Regions from separate parts of the Microbaculum marinisediminis genome, predicted to be linked through region 1. Evidence: predicted binding sites of a transcription regulator. Region 1 holds the regulator's gene; each other region holds the start of a gene.

Region 1 (5,406 bases):
GTCACCGTTCTTGAATCCTCCGGCATCGGCCGGTTCGTGCGCAAGCGCGGGCTCGACTTTGCCGAAGGCGACGTACTGCTCAGCGCCGGCCGCCGCGCCGACCCGCGCGCCATCGCCCTCGCCGCCGCGATGAACCATGCCGACCTGTCCGTTCATGGCCGGCCGAAAGTCGCAATCCTGTCGACCGGCGACGAGCTCGCCCTACCCGGCTCCGATCCCGGACCGGAAAAGATCATCGCGTCCAACGGCTTCGGGCTTGCGGCCATCGTCCGGCGGGCCGGCGGCATTCCCGTCGATCTCGGCATCGCCGCGGACGACCGTGAATCCCTCGCCGGTGCCGTCGCTAAGGCACGGAAGTCCGGGGCCGATGTTCTGGTGACCCTCGGCGGCGCATCCGTCGGCGAGCATGACATCGTCCAGGACGTTCTGGTCGCCGAAGGCCTGTCGCTCGATTTCTGGAAGATCGCCATGCGGCCCGGCAAGCCGCTGATGTTCGGCATGTTCGGCGCGAGCCGCTTCCTCGGACTGCCCGGCAATCCGGTCTCGGCGATGATCACCGCACGGCTGTTCCTCGTGCCGCTGATCCACGCGCTGTGCGGTCTCAGGGAAACCCAGTCCGGCGAGACCAACGCGCGCCTCGGGGCCGATCTCGGCGAAAACGATCAGCGCCAGGACTATCTGCGCGCGATGTCCAGCATCGATCCCGACGGCACCCTCGTCGTCACCCCCTTCGGCCGGCAGGACAGCTCCATGCTGGCCACGCTGGCCAGGGCCGATGCGCTGATCATCCGCCCGCCTTTCGCCCCGGCCGCGACGGCGGGCGAGACCTGCCGCGCGCTCCTGATGGATTTCTGAGGGCGGCCCTCGCGCGGCGCATCAGCGCCGGACGAGATGCTTCCGGCAATAGTCGTAAATCCGGTATTCCTGGCGCCAGAACGTCTTCAGGTTGTCGATGGCCTTTTCCGAAAGGGCCGGTCCTTTCGAAGGCGCCTGATGCTCGGTCTGAAAGGCCTCGGCGATCTGCTCGCGCGACAAGCCGGCGGGCTCAAGCAGACGGAAGACGTCGTCGTTCAGGTGCTCCAGCTCGGCGACGCAGTAGATCCTGTCGGCTGCCTCCTTCAACGGGGCAACGCCGCCGAGATGGAACGCATAGCCGCGCCGCAGATGCCCGATAGCCTGCATGGCGAATTCCGCGGCCGAACGCATCCGTTCGTCGTCGGTGACGAGCGCCTCGGCGAGATCGTTGGCGGTGGGGAAGTAGGAGAAGGCGACGGCCTCGTCCGTGCTCCAGGTGTGGTGATGCGCCGGCCGGCCGCTGCGAAGGCGACTGTTGAAACCGGACACGAAACGGGTCGACGGCTCGCGAATGACGAATCCGACCTTGCAGGACGGCGATTCTTCGAGAACCCGCTGCAGCGTGATCCGATGGCCGACTTTCTTGATCTTGATGTCCTGCCCGTCCTTCCGGAACTTCCTCAGGAACCGGCCGATCGACGTTCCACCCGTCTTGCCGATATGGAGGAGAACATAGTCCTCGAGAATGAGCGACTTCTTGCTCTTATTCGGTTTCCGTTTGGACTTTGATCCGAATGCACGCGGGATGACCATCCCCAATGCCCTTTCATGATATTTCTTTGCGACTGCCCGCGGCGACATAAGCTCGACCGACGTGATCTGGCGGCTGGTGGGTATGGTCATCCGACCGGTTCGCCGGTATCCCTAGCCGGATCGGTCGAGGCTTACAATCGCGATGAACGACCGCGTGCCGCGACCCGCCAGGCCGGATGGTGGCCCCTCGCCGACCCGCACGATCCCGGAGCAGCGCGCCCCCGTGCCCACACTGCGTCCATGCGATATTTGCCATTGCCGAACACAACAAGAACATGTATGTTTGTTCTTGATTTGTACACAATCCGGCGCCCAAAGACGGGCGGAAGCGGCAACGGGAGCGCGCAATGCTCACGCGGAAACAGCATGAATTGCTGATGTTCATCCATGAACGTCTCAAGGAATCGGGCGTGCCCCCGTCCTTCGATGAGATGAAGGAAGCGCTGGACTTGCGCTCGAAGTCGGGCATCCATCGACTGATCACGGCGCTCGAGGAGCGCGGCTTCATCCGACGCCTGCCGCATCGCGCCCGCGCGCTCGAAATCGTCCGGCTGCCCGAGTCGGTGGCGCCGGGGCTAGCCGCGCGCGGCCGCGGATTCGCGCCGAGCGTCATCGAGGGAAGTCTCGGCAAGACACCGCCGCCACCCCCGCCGGAGCCGGTAGAGACCGAGGCCGCCAACTCGAACGCGGTGGCCGTCCCGGTCATGGGCCGCATCGCCGCGGGCACGCCGATCTCGGCGATCCAGAACCACAGCCATTCGATCCAGGTGCCGGTCGAGCTTCTGTCGAAGGGCGAACATTTCGCCCTGGAGGTGCGCGGCGACTCGATGGTCGACGCTGGCATCCTCGACGGCGACACGGTCCTGATCCGCAAGACGGATGCCGCCGACACCGGCGACATCGTGGTGGCGCTGATCGACGACGAGGAAGCGACGTTGAAGCGCCTGCGCCGCAAGGGCGCGTCGATCGCCCTGGAAGCGGCCAACCCGGCCTACGAGACACGGATCTTCGGTCCGGATCGGGTTGCCATTCAGGGCCGGCTGGTCGGCCTCATCCGCCAGTACTGACGACGCCTGCCGGGCTCAGCAGCTCGGGGGCTTAGGGTCCCCGGCGCGTCCAGGGACGATCGCCGGACCGGTCCGCCGCCGTCTCGATGGCAATGCCGTTGGCCGTCTTCGTGAGCGTGATCGCGCCGGACCGCGCGGCATCCTGCGGACCGATCACGATGGCGTCGTCCCTGCACCACTGAGGCGGCGAGATCGGTGTGACGACGACGTCCGCCCAGGCGCAATCCTCCGCGAACGCCACCGGATCGCTCACGTAGGAAACACGCAGACGACCATTGTCGGCGACGCAGGCCCACGTATCGCAGGCCGCCCGTCGTCGCGGGGTCCCCTCGGGCACGAGTCCGGCGCTGCGCAGCCAAACCTCCACCTCGTAGTCCGATCCGGGCTTTGGCAGGAACGCCAGCGCGCCGTCCTGCATTCTCAGCGCCGCCATCCGTAGGTCCCGCGCGACGAAGAGGTCCGGCGGGTCGGAGACCGCACTCAAGACGACGCCGGCCGCAATGAACGGCACCCCCAGGAGGCGCACGCCCGTGCGCCAAAGCAACAGCCAGAGCCCGCCGGAAATCGTCAGGAGCAACGCGGCCACGGGCACCTGCGAGACCATGCGCACCGCCCCCTCCCAGCCGGCGACCGCCCTCGCCACGGCGAGAACGCCCTCGATCCCCAGCCCCATCGGGACAAGCGCGAGGCCTTCCAGGCCGAAGGGCATGAGCAGCACCGCGGCAAGCGCGGACGGCATGACCAGCACGCTGACGAGCGGCATCGCGGCGACATTGGCGATCAACCCGTAGACCGCCACGCGGTTGAAGTGATAGGCGGCGAACGGCCCCGTCGCCAGCCCGGCTATCAGCGCGGTGAACACGAGCCCGAGCACCGCCCGGACGAGAAAGCGGACCGGCGGCGCCATCGCGCTTTCACTCCGCGAAAGCGACCACCACCGCAACGCCTCGTAGGCCGAGACCAGGGCGACGGTCGCGGCGAACGACATCTGGAAGCTCGCCGTCACCAAGGCTTCGGGCGTCAGCACGAGCACGATCGATGCGGCGATCGCGACGTTGCGCAGGGTGATCGCCGGCCGGTCGAGCAGCACGGCAACCAGCATGATCGCCGCCATGATGAAGGCGCGCTGCGTCGCGATCGAGGCGCCCGAGAGCACCAGGTAGCCGAGCCCGCCGATCAGGGCGATCGCCGCCGCCCACTTCTTGATCGGCCGGGTCAACGCGAGACTAGGCGATAGCGCCAGACAGGCACGGGTGAACCAGAACAGCGTGCCGACGACGAGCATCATGTGCAGGCCCGAGATCGCCAGGATGTGCGCCAGGCCGGAGGCGCGCAGCGCGTCCTCGTCGGCGTCCGGTATAGCGCCACGCTCGCCCGTCACGAGCGCGGCCGCGATCGCGCCGACGGAGCCGGGCAGCGACTGCCGGATTCGCGCCGCGATGTAAAGGCGCGTCCGCTCGATCGCGGTCCCGAGCCGCACTGGCAGTCCGACATCCCGCGCGGTCTGGACCGGTTTCGGCGCGCTGGTCAGGAACCCGACGCCGCCGATGCCGGCGAACCAGGCCCGCCGGGCGTAATCGAAGCCGCCCGGCACCGCGGCGTCCGGCGGCGGCAACAGCATCGCGTCAAATCGCACCGCCTGTCCTGGCGTCGGCACCGACCAGCTGCCGCGCATCCACAGCGACAGCAGGGTCGGCAGCTCCGCAGCGGCATCGCGGCCGATCCGCTCCGGCGCCACCGTGAGCCGTGCCGCGCCGTCCTCCCTGAGGTCGACCCCGATGATCCGCCCGGTCACCGGAACCGGATATCCGGTCTCGGACACGACCGGCGCGGCGACCCAGCGGCTGCGAAGCCCCGCGTCCAACATGCCCAGCGACGCCAGGAACAGGCCGATGAACGCGATGCCCCCGAGCCGGCCCGGGCCGCAGCGGACAGCGACGATCCCGGTGACGACGCACAGGACCAGCACCGCCGCGAGCACAGGTTCCCGCGGCAGCGCGAAATAGGCCGCGATGCCGGCGCCGAAAGCGACGGGACCCCAGAGGAACAATCGCTCGCGCTCGCTGTCGGCGATCCTTCGGACCGAAACGCGGCGCGACAGGCGGCTCGACAGGCCGAGCAGCGGCGCCGGCAACGCCGGCCATCGCCGCGCCGCCGCGGAGCGCGATCTGCCGATCAAGGACGCGTCGTCGGACACCGCAGTCCCCCTGGGGCCGCGCCGAAGGTTTGGGCGCGACCGTTGCCCACACCGCTTCTATCTGCGCCGGCCGCCGTGCTACACAACGCCCAGCCTACACCGCACCATCCATACTAGACCGCACGAGAAACCGGCCGCCACCTGTCATGTCCAAACCTGAGATCGTCACCCGCTTCGCCCCCTCGCCGACCGGCTTCCTGCATATCGGCGGCGCACGCACCGCCCTGTTCAACTGGCTCTATGCCCGCGGACGCGGCGGCAAGATGCTGCTGAGGATCGAGGATACCGATCGCGCGCGCTCGACCGACGAGGCGATCGCCGCGATCGTCGACGGCCTGAAGTGGCTGGGCCTGGATTGGGATGGCGAGGCGATCTCGCAATACGCCCGCGCCGAGCGGCATCGCGAGGTGGTCGAGGACCTGTTGGCCCGGGGCAAGGCCTACCGGTGCTACGCGACACCCGAGGAACTCGCCGAGATGCGCGAGACGGCGCGCGCAGAGGGCCGCCCGCCACGCTACGACGGCCGCTGGCGCG
Region 2 (5,406 bases), on a different contig from region 1:
CCGAGGTGGCCGAGGGCGTCATCGTGCGCGAAGGCTCGGTGCTGTCGATGGGCGTCTATCTCGGCGCGTCCACCAAGATCGTCGACCGCGCCACGGGCGAGATCTTCTACGGCGAGGTGCCGCCCTATTCCGTCGTCGTGTCCGGCACCTTGCCCTCCGACAAGTCCGCCGGCGACGGCAAGCCGAACCCGAGCCTCTACTGCGCGGTGATCGTCAAGCGGGTCGACGAGCGCACCCGCTCCAAGACCTCGATAAACGAGTTGTTGCGCGACTGACCGTTTTCCCGGCGCCCGGGGCTTTTGCCGACGACGAATCGACCCCGATCGCTTAGCCTTTGCCGTTGCGGAAGCGGGGAACCCGCTTCCGCCGGCGAGAGGAGGCAAGCATGGATTTCAACTACCTGTTCACGAGCTTCGAGGGGCGCATCAGCCGCCAGCCGTTCTGGATCGGCGCGGTGATCCTGTGGGTCATCCACTGGGTGGCGGCAGCGATCCTGTACGGGCTGTTCGGGGAAGGCTTCGCGAACATCCTGTTCACGATCGTCTCCCTGGTGCTGCTCTATCCCGGCCTCGCCCTCGGCGCGAAGCGCTGGCACGACCGGGACAAGTCGGCGTGGTGGCTGCTGATCGTGCTGGTCCCCGTCGTCGGCGCGCTCTGGTATCTGATCGAATGCGGTTTCCTGCGCGGCACCGAAGGCGAGAACCGCTACGGACCGGATCCGCTCGCCTGACACCGACGCGGACCGAACGACACGCGCCCCGAAATGCCCCGGTGATCCCCAGGCGGATCACCGGCCTGATTGCCGCCCGGATTACAGCATGGATTGCCCATCAGGGCTCCGATCTTATATGTCGGCGGTCGACTGTCGGTCGCGCGGAGAGGAATCCTTTGGCGAACAATCCCCAGATCCAGGGCCCCCGGAGTGCCGAACAAGAGGCGGGGCGCGAGGCGTTCGCGTGGCTGTTCTTCGGATTCAACGGCCGCATCGGCCGCGAAGCCTACTGGCTCGCGATCGGGCTTTTGTGGAGCGTGCTGTTCGTCACCATCAGCCTGCTCGTGTCCGCCGTCGGCCAGGAGGCGGCCGCCGGGCCGACCCTCATGCTGGGCCTCGCCTCGCTGTGGCTGGAGATGGCGATCCTGGTGAAGCGCCAGCACGACCGGGGCCTGCCCTGGTTCTGGTGCCTGCTCGCCTTCGTTCCGGTCGTCGGGATGATCTGGGTGGTGGCGGCCGGGGTGATCCCCGGTGACGAGGGGCCGAACGCCTTCGGCGACCGCGCCGATACTCCGCCGGCCTGAGCCCTCGCCAATCTGAATACCCGGTGCCCTGAACTGCCGGCGTCCTGAAGTCCCGGCCTTCCGGCGGTCACTCGCCGGCGAGAAGACGCGGGCCGGGCGGCGCCTTGTCCTCCACCGACGCCCCGCCATTGTCCTCTTCCAGGTCGAGCTGGCCGATCTTCTCGCCGCGCTTGATGATCTTGTCGGTCGAGGTGAGGATCTGCTCGATGTCGCGACCGGCCTGGCCGTGATGCTGCTGCAGCTTCGACACCCGCTCCTGCAGGCGGCGCACGTCTTCCGACAGCATCGTCACCTCCTTGTGGATCAGGTGGGCCTGCTCGCGCATGCGCGCGTCGCGCAGGATCGACTGCATCACCTGGATCGACAGCATCAGCATCGACGGGCCGACGACGATGATGCGGGCGCGGTGGGCCTTCTGGACGACGTCCTCGAAATGCTCGTGCAGGTCGGCGTAGATCGATTCCGAGGGCACGAACATGATCGCCAGGTCCTGGGTCTCGCCCGGGATGAAATAGCGCTCGCGGATATCGGTGACGTGCTTGAGGAAATCGGTGCGCAGGCGCTGCGCAGCGATCTTGCGGGCGTCCTCGACCTCCGCCTCCCGGAACGCGCCGAACGCCTCCAGGGGAAACTTCGCGTCGATGACCAGCACGGCCTCGGTATTGGGAAAACGGACGATGCAGTCCGGACGCCGGTTGTTCGACAGCGTCCACTGGAACTCGTAGGCGCCGGCCGGCAGGCCGTCGCGGACGATCGCTTCCATCCGGCCCTGGCCGAAGGCGCCGCGGGTCTGCTTGTTGGCGAGGATCTGGTTGAGGCCGACCACCTCCTTCGACAACTCGGTGATGTTCTTCTGCGCCCGGTCGATGACGGCGAGCCGCTCGTTCAGCTTCGACAGGCTGTCATGGGTGGCCCGCGTCTGGGTCTCCACCGACTGGCCGAGCCGCTGGCCGAACTTGTCGAGGCGCTCGTTGAGGCCGCGCGCCAGATCGGCATGGCGGGTCCCGAACACCTCGGCCATGGTCTGCATGCGGCCGGTCAGCTCGGCCTGGGTGCGGCTCATGTCCGCCTGGGCGCGGACCATCTCGGTGAGCTGGCGCTCGGCCTCCTCGCGGCGGCGCACTTCCTCGGCATCCGGGCGCCGCGACCGGAAGACGCCGATCAGGATCAGCAACAGGACCACGAAAAACAGCGCGGCGCCGGCGAGAGCGCCCTCGCCGACGGTGAACAGGCGACCCGAGATTTCGACAAGCGGCTGATCCATGCCACCAAGTCTAGTCGATTCTTCTCGCATTGCGAGATCAAAACGCGAACATTCCCCGGCGCGCGGCCAATGCGCCGCGTTGACCCGGGCCGGGCTTTCTCCTATCTGAGCGCCATGACAATTCGCGACATCGTCTACATTCCCGATCCCGTCCTGCGCCAGGTCTGCGAGCCCGTCCCGGCGGTGGACGACGACGTGCGCGCCCTCCTGGACGACATGCTGGCCACCATGTACGAGGCGCCGGGCATCGGGCTCGCCGCCTGTCAGGTCGGCGTCCTGAAGCGCATCGTCGTCATCGACGTGTCGAAGGAAGACGATCCGAAGGCGCCGATCTGCCTCGTCAATCCGGAAATCACCTGGACCTCGGAGGAGACCTCGACCTACGAGGAGGGCTGCCTGTCGATCCCCGACTATTACGAGGAGGTCGAGCGGCCGGCCGCCTGCACCGTCCGGTTCCTCGACCGCGACGGCAAGGAGCAGGAGCTTTCGTGCGAGGGGCTGCTGGCGACCTGCGTGCAGCACGAGGTCGATCACCTAAACGGCGTCCTGTTCATCGATCACATCTCCAAGCTGAAGCGCGACCGGGTGGTCAAGAAGTTCACCAAGGCCGCCAGGCGCGGCGAGATGCCCGAGTTCAAGCGCCGCCGCGCCGCCGAACCCGCCGGGGACAGCGAGCAGCCGGCGGCCGAATGAGCCCCGGGCGCGACCGTCCCGCCCCGCGACCAGGACACGACCTGCCGTGACACTTCGCCTCGTTTTCATGGGAACGCCGGATTTCGCGGTGCCGACGCTGACCGAGATCGTCGGCGCGGGCCACGAGGTCGTCGCCGTCTACTCGCAGCCGCCGCGGCCGGCCGGGCGCGGGATGGCCGAGCGCAAGAGCCCCGTTCATGCGGCGGCGGACCGGTTCGGCCTGCCGGTTCTGACCCCGAAGACCCTGAAAGACGAAACGGCCCAGGCCGCCTTCGCCGCGCACGGCGCCGACGCGGCGGTGGTCGTCGCCTACGGGCTGATCCTGCCGAAAGCCGTCCTCGAGGCGCCGGCGCAGGGCTGCTTCAACCTGCATGCATCGCTATTGCCGCGCTGGCGCGGCGCCGCCCCGATCCAGCGGGCGATCATGGCCGGCGACCGCGAGACCGGCGTCGCCGTCATGCGCATGGCCGAGGGGCTCGATACCGGCCCCGTCTGCATGGAGGAACGGCTCGCGATCGGACCCGACATGACCGCCGGCGAGCTGCACGACCGGCTGGCTCTGATCGGCGCGGGGCTGATGGTGCGCGCGCTCGCCGCGCTGTCGCGCGACAGCCTGGACTGCCGCGACCAGCCGGAAGACGGCGTCACCTATGCCAGCAAGATCGACAAGGCCGAGGCCCGCATCGACTGGGCGCGCCCGTCCCAAGCCGTCCACGACCAAATCCGCGGCCTGTCGCCGTTTCCCGGAGCCTGGTTCGACCTGGCCGGGGAGCGCGTGAAGGTGCTCCGCTCGCAGAGCATGGATCGCGATGGCCCCGAGGCCCCCGGCACGCTCGTAGACGAGGGCGGGATCGTCGCCTGCGCGGACGGTGCGATCCGGCTCGTCGATATCCAGCGGCCCGGCCGCCAACAGATGAGCTATGCGGAATTCGCACGGGGCGCCCGGCTGAAAAAGGGTATACTGTTCGGGTAAGCTGGCTAACCGCCCAATGAAAGACGAACATGTCTTCAGACAAAAATGTGGATGGCGTAACCATCCGCCAGGAAGCACCCGCCGACGTCTCCGCAATCCGCTGCGTCATATCCGCCGCCTTCGACAGCGAGCTTGAAGCCAAGCTGATCGACAAGCTGCGCAAGGACGGCGACCTCGTCCTGTCCCTCGTGGCGGAAAAGGACGGCAAGATCGTCGGCTATGCCGGCTTCTCGCGGCTGAGGATCGAAGGCAGCGACAACCGCGCGACCGCGCTCGCGCCGGTCGCCGTGGCCCGTTGCTACCAGCGCCGCGGCGTCGGCACGGCACTGGTGCGCGACGGCATCGGCCGGCTCGAGGAGGCGGGCGAGGATCTCGTCTTCGTGCTCGGCGACCCGCCCTACTACAAGCGCTTCGGCTTCGATTCGCGGATCGCCAGCCACTACTGCGCGCAGTGGTCGGGCCCGGCCTTCATGGCGCTGGCGCTCGAACCCGGCGGCCAGGCGACGCACCGCCCGCAGGTGGTCTACCCCGCGGCGTTCGAGGCGTTCGGCTGACCTAGCGGCCGGATCTACGCCCGCCGGGCGTCGTCGCAAAGGTCGCGGACGCGGTACAGGGCGTGCGCGACCGGCAGGAACCACGGCCGGCCGAAATGCCAGAACCGGGTCGAGAACTCGGTCTTCATGAAGGCGGTTTCCGCCTCGGCGCGGCCGAGCATCGCCAGCGCGACCTTGTTGCCGAGATAGGGCGCCATCGCGTTGCCGCTTCCCGAGAACCCCATCGCATGCCAGTGCCCGTCGATCCTGCCGATATGCGGCAGGAAGCCGAAGGTGAAGCCGAGCCGGCCGTTCCAGCTGTGGGTGATCCCGACCGGCTCCAGCGCCGGGAAGATCTCCCGCATCAGCCCCCTGATGACCGACGTCGCGGTGTCCTGCGAGACCTGGTGCATGGCCGCGCGGGCGCCGAAGACGAGCCGTTTGCCGTCCGGGGACAGGCGGTAGTAGCAATGCCGGTTGCGGGTCTCCACCACCATGCGGCGGCCCGGCATGAGCGACCGGATCAGATCCTCGGGCAGCGCCTCGGTCGCCGCGATATAGCTCGAGACCGGAATGATGCGCCGCATCAGCGGGCGGAAGCGACGGCGGGTGTAGCCGTTGGTCGCCATCAGCACCGCATCGGCCTG
Region 3 (5,406 bases), on a different contig from region 1:
GGCCCGCGTCAGCGAGCCGGAGATGCCGGGCTTCATGGGCGCACCAGACGGTCGCCGGCCTTAAGGCCGCCGAGCACCTCGACCATCGGCTCGCCGTCGGCGACTGTCTGCCCGAGCTGTACCACCACGTCGAGCGGCGTCCCGTCGGGCGCGGAGACCCGGACGTAGTCGAGGCCGTATCGCTTGAAGACAAAGCTCTGTGGGATGACGTAGGTGTCGCGTTCGCCCGCCGCGATCCGCACCAGGGCGCGCTCGCCGACGAAATAGCCGCCGAGCCCCGAGACTTCGGCATCGGCGACGACGCTGCCAGCTTCCAGGCGCGGATAGACGGTGACGATTTTGCCCTTCCCCACGGCACCGCCGGCCTCGCCCATCCCGCGCTTGCCGATCAGGATCTCGTCGCCGAGCTCGATATGGCGGGCGTGGCGCTCCGGAACCTTGAGACGGAGGATATAGCGGTCCGACGCGATTTCGGCGATGGCCTCGCCGGGGAGAACGACGGTACCGATGGTCACGGGGACGGCCAGGACCCGGCCGGCGCCGGGCGCCTCGACCGCGCCTTCGGCGATCTGCTGCTCTGCGATCAGCTTTTCGGCCTGCGCGGTCTGGAGCTGGTTGCGGGCGACGTCGGCGGCGGTCTGCAGCTGGTCGAGCCGCGCCTGGGCGACGATTCCGCGCTCCTTCAGTTCCGTGCCGCGCTTGAGCTCGGTCTCGGCGTTGGAGAGCGCCGCCTGCAGGCCGCGAATGCTGGCCTCAAGCCCCTGGATACGGAGCGCCAGCTTGTCGTCGACGATGGTCGCGATCTTCTGGCCGGCGGTCACCGCGTCGCCCTCGCCCACCGTCAATTCGGTGACGGTCCCGCCGATCCGGGCACGGGCGGGCACGACGTCTGCGCTCTGAACCGTCGCGAAGACGGCCTTGAAATCTTCGACCGTTTGCGGCTCGACGACATACTCGCTTTCGGCGGCGCGCAGCAGCGACGACGGCATGGCCAGGGCGCCCGCCAGGGCCGACGCCAGAAGGAAACTCGAAACTGTGATGGGCTTGCAGCCTAACGTCATGACCATTTCTCCCCGGTCCGCGTCGCAGATATACCTATATATTCAGAAATTGGAATATGAAAAGTGGTGATCGGCGGCGCGCCCCTCAAGGGGCAGACGCGGAGAGATTAACGCAAAAATGCCGCCGGAGTGAACGACTCCGGCGGCATTCGGGCTGAAAGCATGGGTAGATTCGGGGAAATCCGAATCTAGAACGGAATTTCGTCGTCCATATCGCTGGACGGGCCACGGCCGCCGCCGCCCTGCATCGGGCCGCTGGAGCCGAAATCGCCGCCGCCACCCGACGATTCGTAGTCTGATCCGCCGCCACCACCACCGCCGCCGCGGGCGTCGAGCATCGTCAGGGCCGAATTGAAGCCCTGCAGGACGACTTCGGTCGAATAGCGGTCCTGACCCGACTGGTCCTGCCACTTCCGGGTCTGGAGCTGGCCTTCGATATAGACCTTCGAGCCCTTGCGCAGATACTGCTCGGCGATCTTGCAGAGACCTTCGTTGAAGATCACCACGCGATGCCATTCGGTGCGCTCCCGGCGCTCGCCGCTGTTACGGTCCCGCCAGGTCTCGGTCGTGGCGACGCGCAGATTGGCAATCGGACGGCCGTCCTGGGTGCGGCGGATTTCCGGATCGGCGCCGAGATTGCCGACGAGGATGACTTTGTTGACGCTTCCCGACATCACCTGACCTTTCGTTTCGGTTTTCGCCGCAGACACTATCCGCCCGGCCCCGGCCCGTCGCCCCATGCGACGGTTTTCCACAGGTGCTGCGACGGTTGGGCAGGTCCAACGCGGCGCCGCGCTACGTATATCCTGTTGGACGGAACAGCATGTTCCTATATTGTTCTCTTTTCGAACGCAATCCCGCGATTCTCCGGGTTCAAGGCGGCCGATGACCGAAATCCGCACCGAAAGACTGGTATTGCGTCCCTATCGCGCCGACGAAGCCGACCTGCTCGGCCTTCTGCTGCGCGACCGGCGGGTCGTGTTCTGGCAGACCGAACGTGTCACAGAGCGCGATGTCGCGGGCGTCCTGACGCGCAGCCTCGCGCTACGCCCGCGCGGGCTCGGCTGGTTCGCCGCCTTCCGGCACGACGACGGACGGTTCGTCGGCAACGCGATCCTGCAGCCGCTCGACGGCACCGAGGAAATCGAGATCGGCTATCACCTCGTTCCCGAGGCCTGGGGCAAGGGTTATGCGCGCGAGGCGGCGGCCGCCGTTCTCGACTACGGGTTCCAGGCGCTGAGGCTGCCGCGCATCGTCGCGGTGGTGCTGCCTGAGAACGCGCGCTCCCAAAGGGTTCTTGAACGGCTCGGCCTGCCCTATATTGAGGACCGGATCCACGCCGGTCACCTCCATCGTTACCACGCCTTGTCGCGCGCCGATTATCTGGCCGGACACGAAAATGTCGCCGAACCGTCGGAGACCTGAGGCACCATGCAGAAGAACATCTCCGTTTCCGGGGCGCGCGAGCACAATCTCAAGAACGTCTCCGTCGATATCCCGCGCGACGAACTGGTGGTGATCACCGGTCTGTCGGGCTCGGGCAAGTCGTCGCTCGCCTTCGACACGATCTATGCCGAGGGCCAGCGCCGCTACGTCGAGAGCCTGTCGGCCTATGCCCGCCAGTTCCTCGAGATGATGCAGAAGCCCGATGTCGACCACATCGAGGGCCTGTCGCCGGCGATCTCGATCGAGCAGAAGACGACCTCGCGCAATCCGCGCTCGACGGTCGGCACCGTCACCGAGATCTACGACTACCTGCGCCTCCTGTTCGCCCGCGTCGGCATTCCCTATTCGCCGGCGACCGGCCTGCCGATCGAAAGCCAGACGGTCAGCCAGATGGTCGACCGTGTGCTGGCGCTTCCCGAGGGCACCCGGCTCTACCTGCTGGCGCCGATCGTGCGCGGCCGCAAGGGCGAGTACCGCAAGGAACTCGCCGAATTGATGAAGCGCGGCTTCCAGCGGGTGAAGATCGACGGCGCCTTCCACGAGATCGCCGAGGCGCCGGCGCTCGACAAGAAGTTCAAGCACGACATCGACGTGGTCGTGGACCGCATCGTGGTGCGCGAGGACATGGCCTCGCGGCTGGCGGATTCGTTCGAGACCGCGCTGCAGCTCGCCGAGGGGCTGGCGGTCGCGGAGTTCGCCGACGAGACGGACGACAAGGGCGAGGCCAGGCGGCTGATCTTCTCCGAGAAGTTCGCCTGCCCGGTTTCCGGGTTCACCATCGCGGAGATCGAGCCGCGGCTGTTCTCGTTCAACAGCCCGCACGGCGCCTGCCCGGTCTGCGACGGCCTCGGCTCCGAGATGCGGGTCGATCCCGACATGGTGATCCCCGACCCGTCGCTGACCCTGAAGGCAGGGGCGGTCGGGCCCTGGGCGCGGTCGTCGTCGCCCTACTACCTGCAAACGCTGGAGGCGCTCGGCCGGCACTACAAGTTCAAGATGACCGTGCCGTGGGAAAAGCTTCCCAAGACGGCGCAGGACGCGATCCTGTACGGGTCGGGCGACGAGGAGATCAAGTTCACCTACGATGACGGCCTGCGCGCCTACGACACCAAGAAGAGCTTCGAGGGCGTGATCCCCAATCTCGAGCGGCGCTGGCGGGAGACGGAATCGTCCTGGTCGCGCGAGGAAATCGAGAAATTCATGGGTCAGACGCCCTGTTCGACCTGTGACGGCAACCGGCTGAAGCCGGAAGCGCTGGCAGTGAAGATCGCCGGCCTGCACATCGGCGACGTCGTCGCCATGTCGATCCGCAAGGCGAATGGCTGGTTCGAGACGCTGCCCGAGCACCTGAGCGAGAAGCAGAACGAGATCGCCACGCGCATCCTCAAGGAGATCCGCGAGCGCCTCGCCTTCCTCAACGATGTCGGCCTCGACTATCTGACGCTGTCCCGCTCCTCGGGAACGCTGTCGGGTGGGGAGAGCCAGCGCATCCGCCTCGCCTCGCAGATCGGCTCGGGCCTGACCGGCGTGCTCTATGTGCTCGACGAACCGTCGATCGGCCTGCACCAGCGCGACAACGAGCGTCTTCTCGGCACGCTGCGCCACCTGCGCGACCTCGGCAACACGGTGATCGTCGTCGAGCACGACGAGGATGCGATCCGTTCGGCCGACTACGTCATCGATGTCGGTCCCGGCGCCGGCGTGCACGGCGGCGAGATCGTCGCGAAGGGCACGCCGGAAGAGATCATGGCCAATCCGGCGAGCCTGACCGGAAAGTACCTGACCGGCTTCGAGCAGATCGAGGTGCCGGCGGAACGGCGCGAGATCTCCGGGCACCGGCGCATCCGGGTCGTCGGCGCGCGCGAGAACAACCTGAAGAACGTCACCGCCGAGATTCCGCTGGGCACCTTCTCCTGCGTCACCGGCGTCTCCGGCGGCGGCAAGTCGTCGCTCCTGATCGACACGCTCTACAAGGCGATCGCCCGGCGGCTGAACAATGCGCGCGAGCATCCCGGCGCGCACGACCGCATCGACGGCCTGGAGCATATCGACAAGATCATCGAGATCGACCAGTCGCCGATCGGCCGCACGCCGCGCTCGAACCCGGCCACCTATACCGGCGCGTTCACGCCGATCCGCGAGTGGTTCGCCGGGCTACCGGAAGCCAAGGCGCGCGGCTACGCGCCGGGCCGCTTCTCGTTCAACGTCAAGGGCGGGCGCTGCGAGGCCTGCCAGGGCGACGGCCTCATCAAGATCGAGATGCACTTCCTGCCCGACGTCTACGTGACCTGCGACGTCTGCAAGGGCCGGCGCTACAACCGCGAGACCCTTGAGGTGCTGTTCAAGGGCAAGTCGATCGCCGACGTGCTCGACATGACCGTCGACGAGGCGCGCGACCTGTTCGACGCGGTGCCGTCGATCCGCGAGAAGTTCGAGACGTTACAGAAGGTCGGCCTCGGCTACATCCATGTCGGCCAGCAGGCCACCACGCTGTCGGGCGGAGAGGCGCAGCGCATCAAGCTCGCCAAGGAACTGTCGCGGCGCGCGACGGGGCGCACGCTCTACATCCTCGACGAGCCGACCACCGGCCTGCACTTCCACGACGTGAAGAAGCTGCTGGAGGTGCTGCACTCGCTCGTCGACCAGGGCAACACGGTGGCGGTGATCGAGCACAACCTGGAGGTCATCAAGACCGCCGACTGGATCATCGACATCGGCCCGGAAGGCGGCGACGGCGGCGGCGAGATCGTGGCGCACGGCACGCCGGAGGACATCGCCGCGGAAAAGCGAAGCTACACCGGCCAGTTCCTGGTGGAGCTGTTCGCACGCCGGCCGAACAAGCGGACCGAGGCGGCGGAGTAGCGCGCCACGCGCAGCCGTTTTTTCGTAGCTGAGGCGC

The links. Region 1 encodes LexA, which represses DNA repair genes until DNA is damaged. Its sites were predicted from a motif close to TGTTCNNNNTGTGTTCNG; they were not measured.
Region 2: a site for LexA is predicted at 2,594-2,611, ahead of MUB46_RS03005 (DNA recombination protein RmuC). Genes of this name have one in related genera too.
Region 3: a site for LexA is predicted at 1,886-1,903, ahead of MUB46_RS19485 (single-stranded DNA-binding protein). Genes of this name have one in related genera too.

What each region holds. Positions count from the first base shown of each region.
Region 1 is NZ_JALIDZ010000012.1:19,837-25,242, forward strand. Features, by position in the region: gene MUB46_RS21055 (molybdopterin molybdotransferase MoeA) at 1-855, shown strand, start outside; gene MUB46_RS21060 (sulfotransferase family 2 domain-containing protein) at 877-1,698, opposite strand; gene lexA (transcriptional repressor LexA) at 1,956-2,675, shown strand; gene MUB46_RS21070 (ComEC/Rec2 family competence protein) at 2,707-4,854, opposite strand; gene gltX (glutamate--tRNA ligase) at 5,019-5,406, shown strand, end outside.
Region 2 is NZ_JALIDZ010000001.1:595,100-600,505, forward strand. Features, by position in the region: gene dapD (2,3,4,5-tetrahydropyridine-2,6-dicarboxylate N-succinyltransferase) at 1-275, shown strand, start outside; gene MUB46_RS02995 (DUF805 domain-containing protein) at 386-730, shown strand; gene MUB46_RS03000 (DUF805 domain-containing protein) at 889-1,296, shown strand; gene MUB46_RS03005 (DNA recombination protein RmuC) at 1,364-2,560, opposite strand; gene def (peptide deformylase) at 2,675-3,253, shown strand; gene fmt (methionyl-tRNA formyltransferase) at 3,300-4,226, shown strand; gene MUB46_RS03020 (GNAT family N-acetyltransferase) at 4,256-4,780, shown strand; gene MUB46_RS03025 (NAD(P)/FAD-dependent oxidoreductase) at 4,795-5,406, opposite strand, start outside.
Region 3 is NZ_JALIDZ010000010.1:39,817-45,222, reverse strand. Features, by position in the region: gene MUB46_RS19495 (efflux RND transporter permease subunit) at 1-36, opposite strand, end outside; gene MUB46_RS19490 (efflux RND transporter periplasmic adaptor subunit) at 33-1,061, opposite strand; gene MUB46_RS19485 (single-stranded DNA-binding protein) at 1,250-1,735, opposite strand; gene MUB46_RS19480 (GNAT family N-acetyltransferase) at 1,947-2,486, shown strand; gene uvrA (excinuclease ABC subunit UvrA) at 2,493-5,369, shown strand.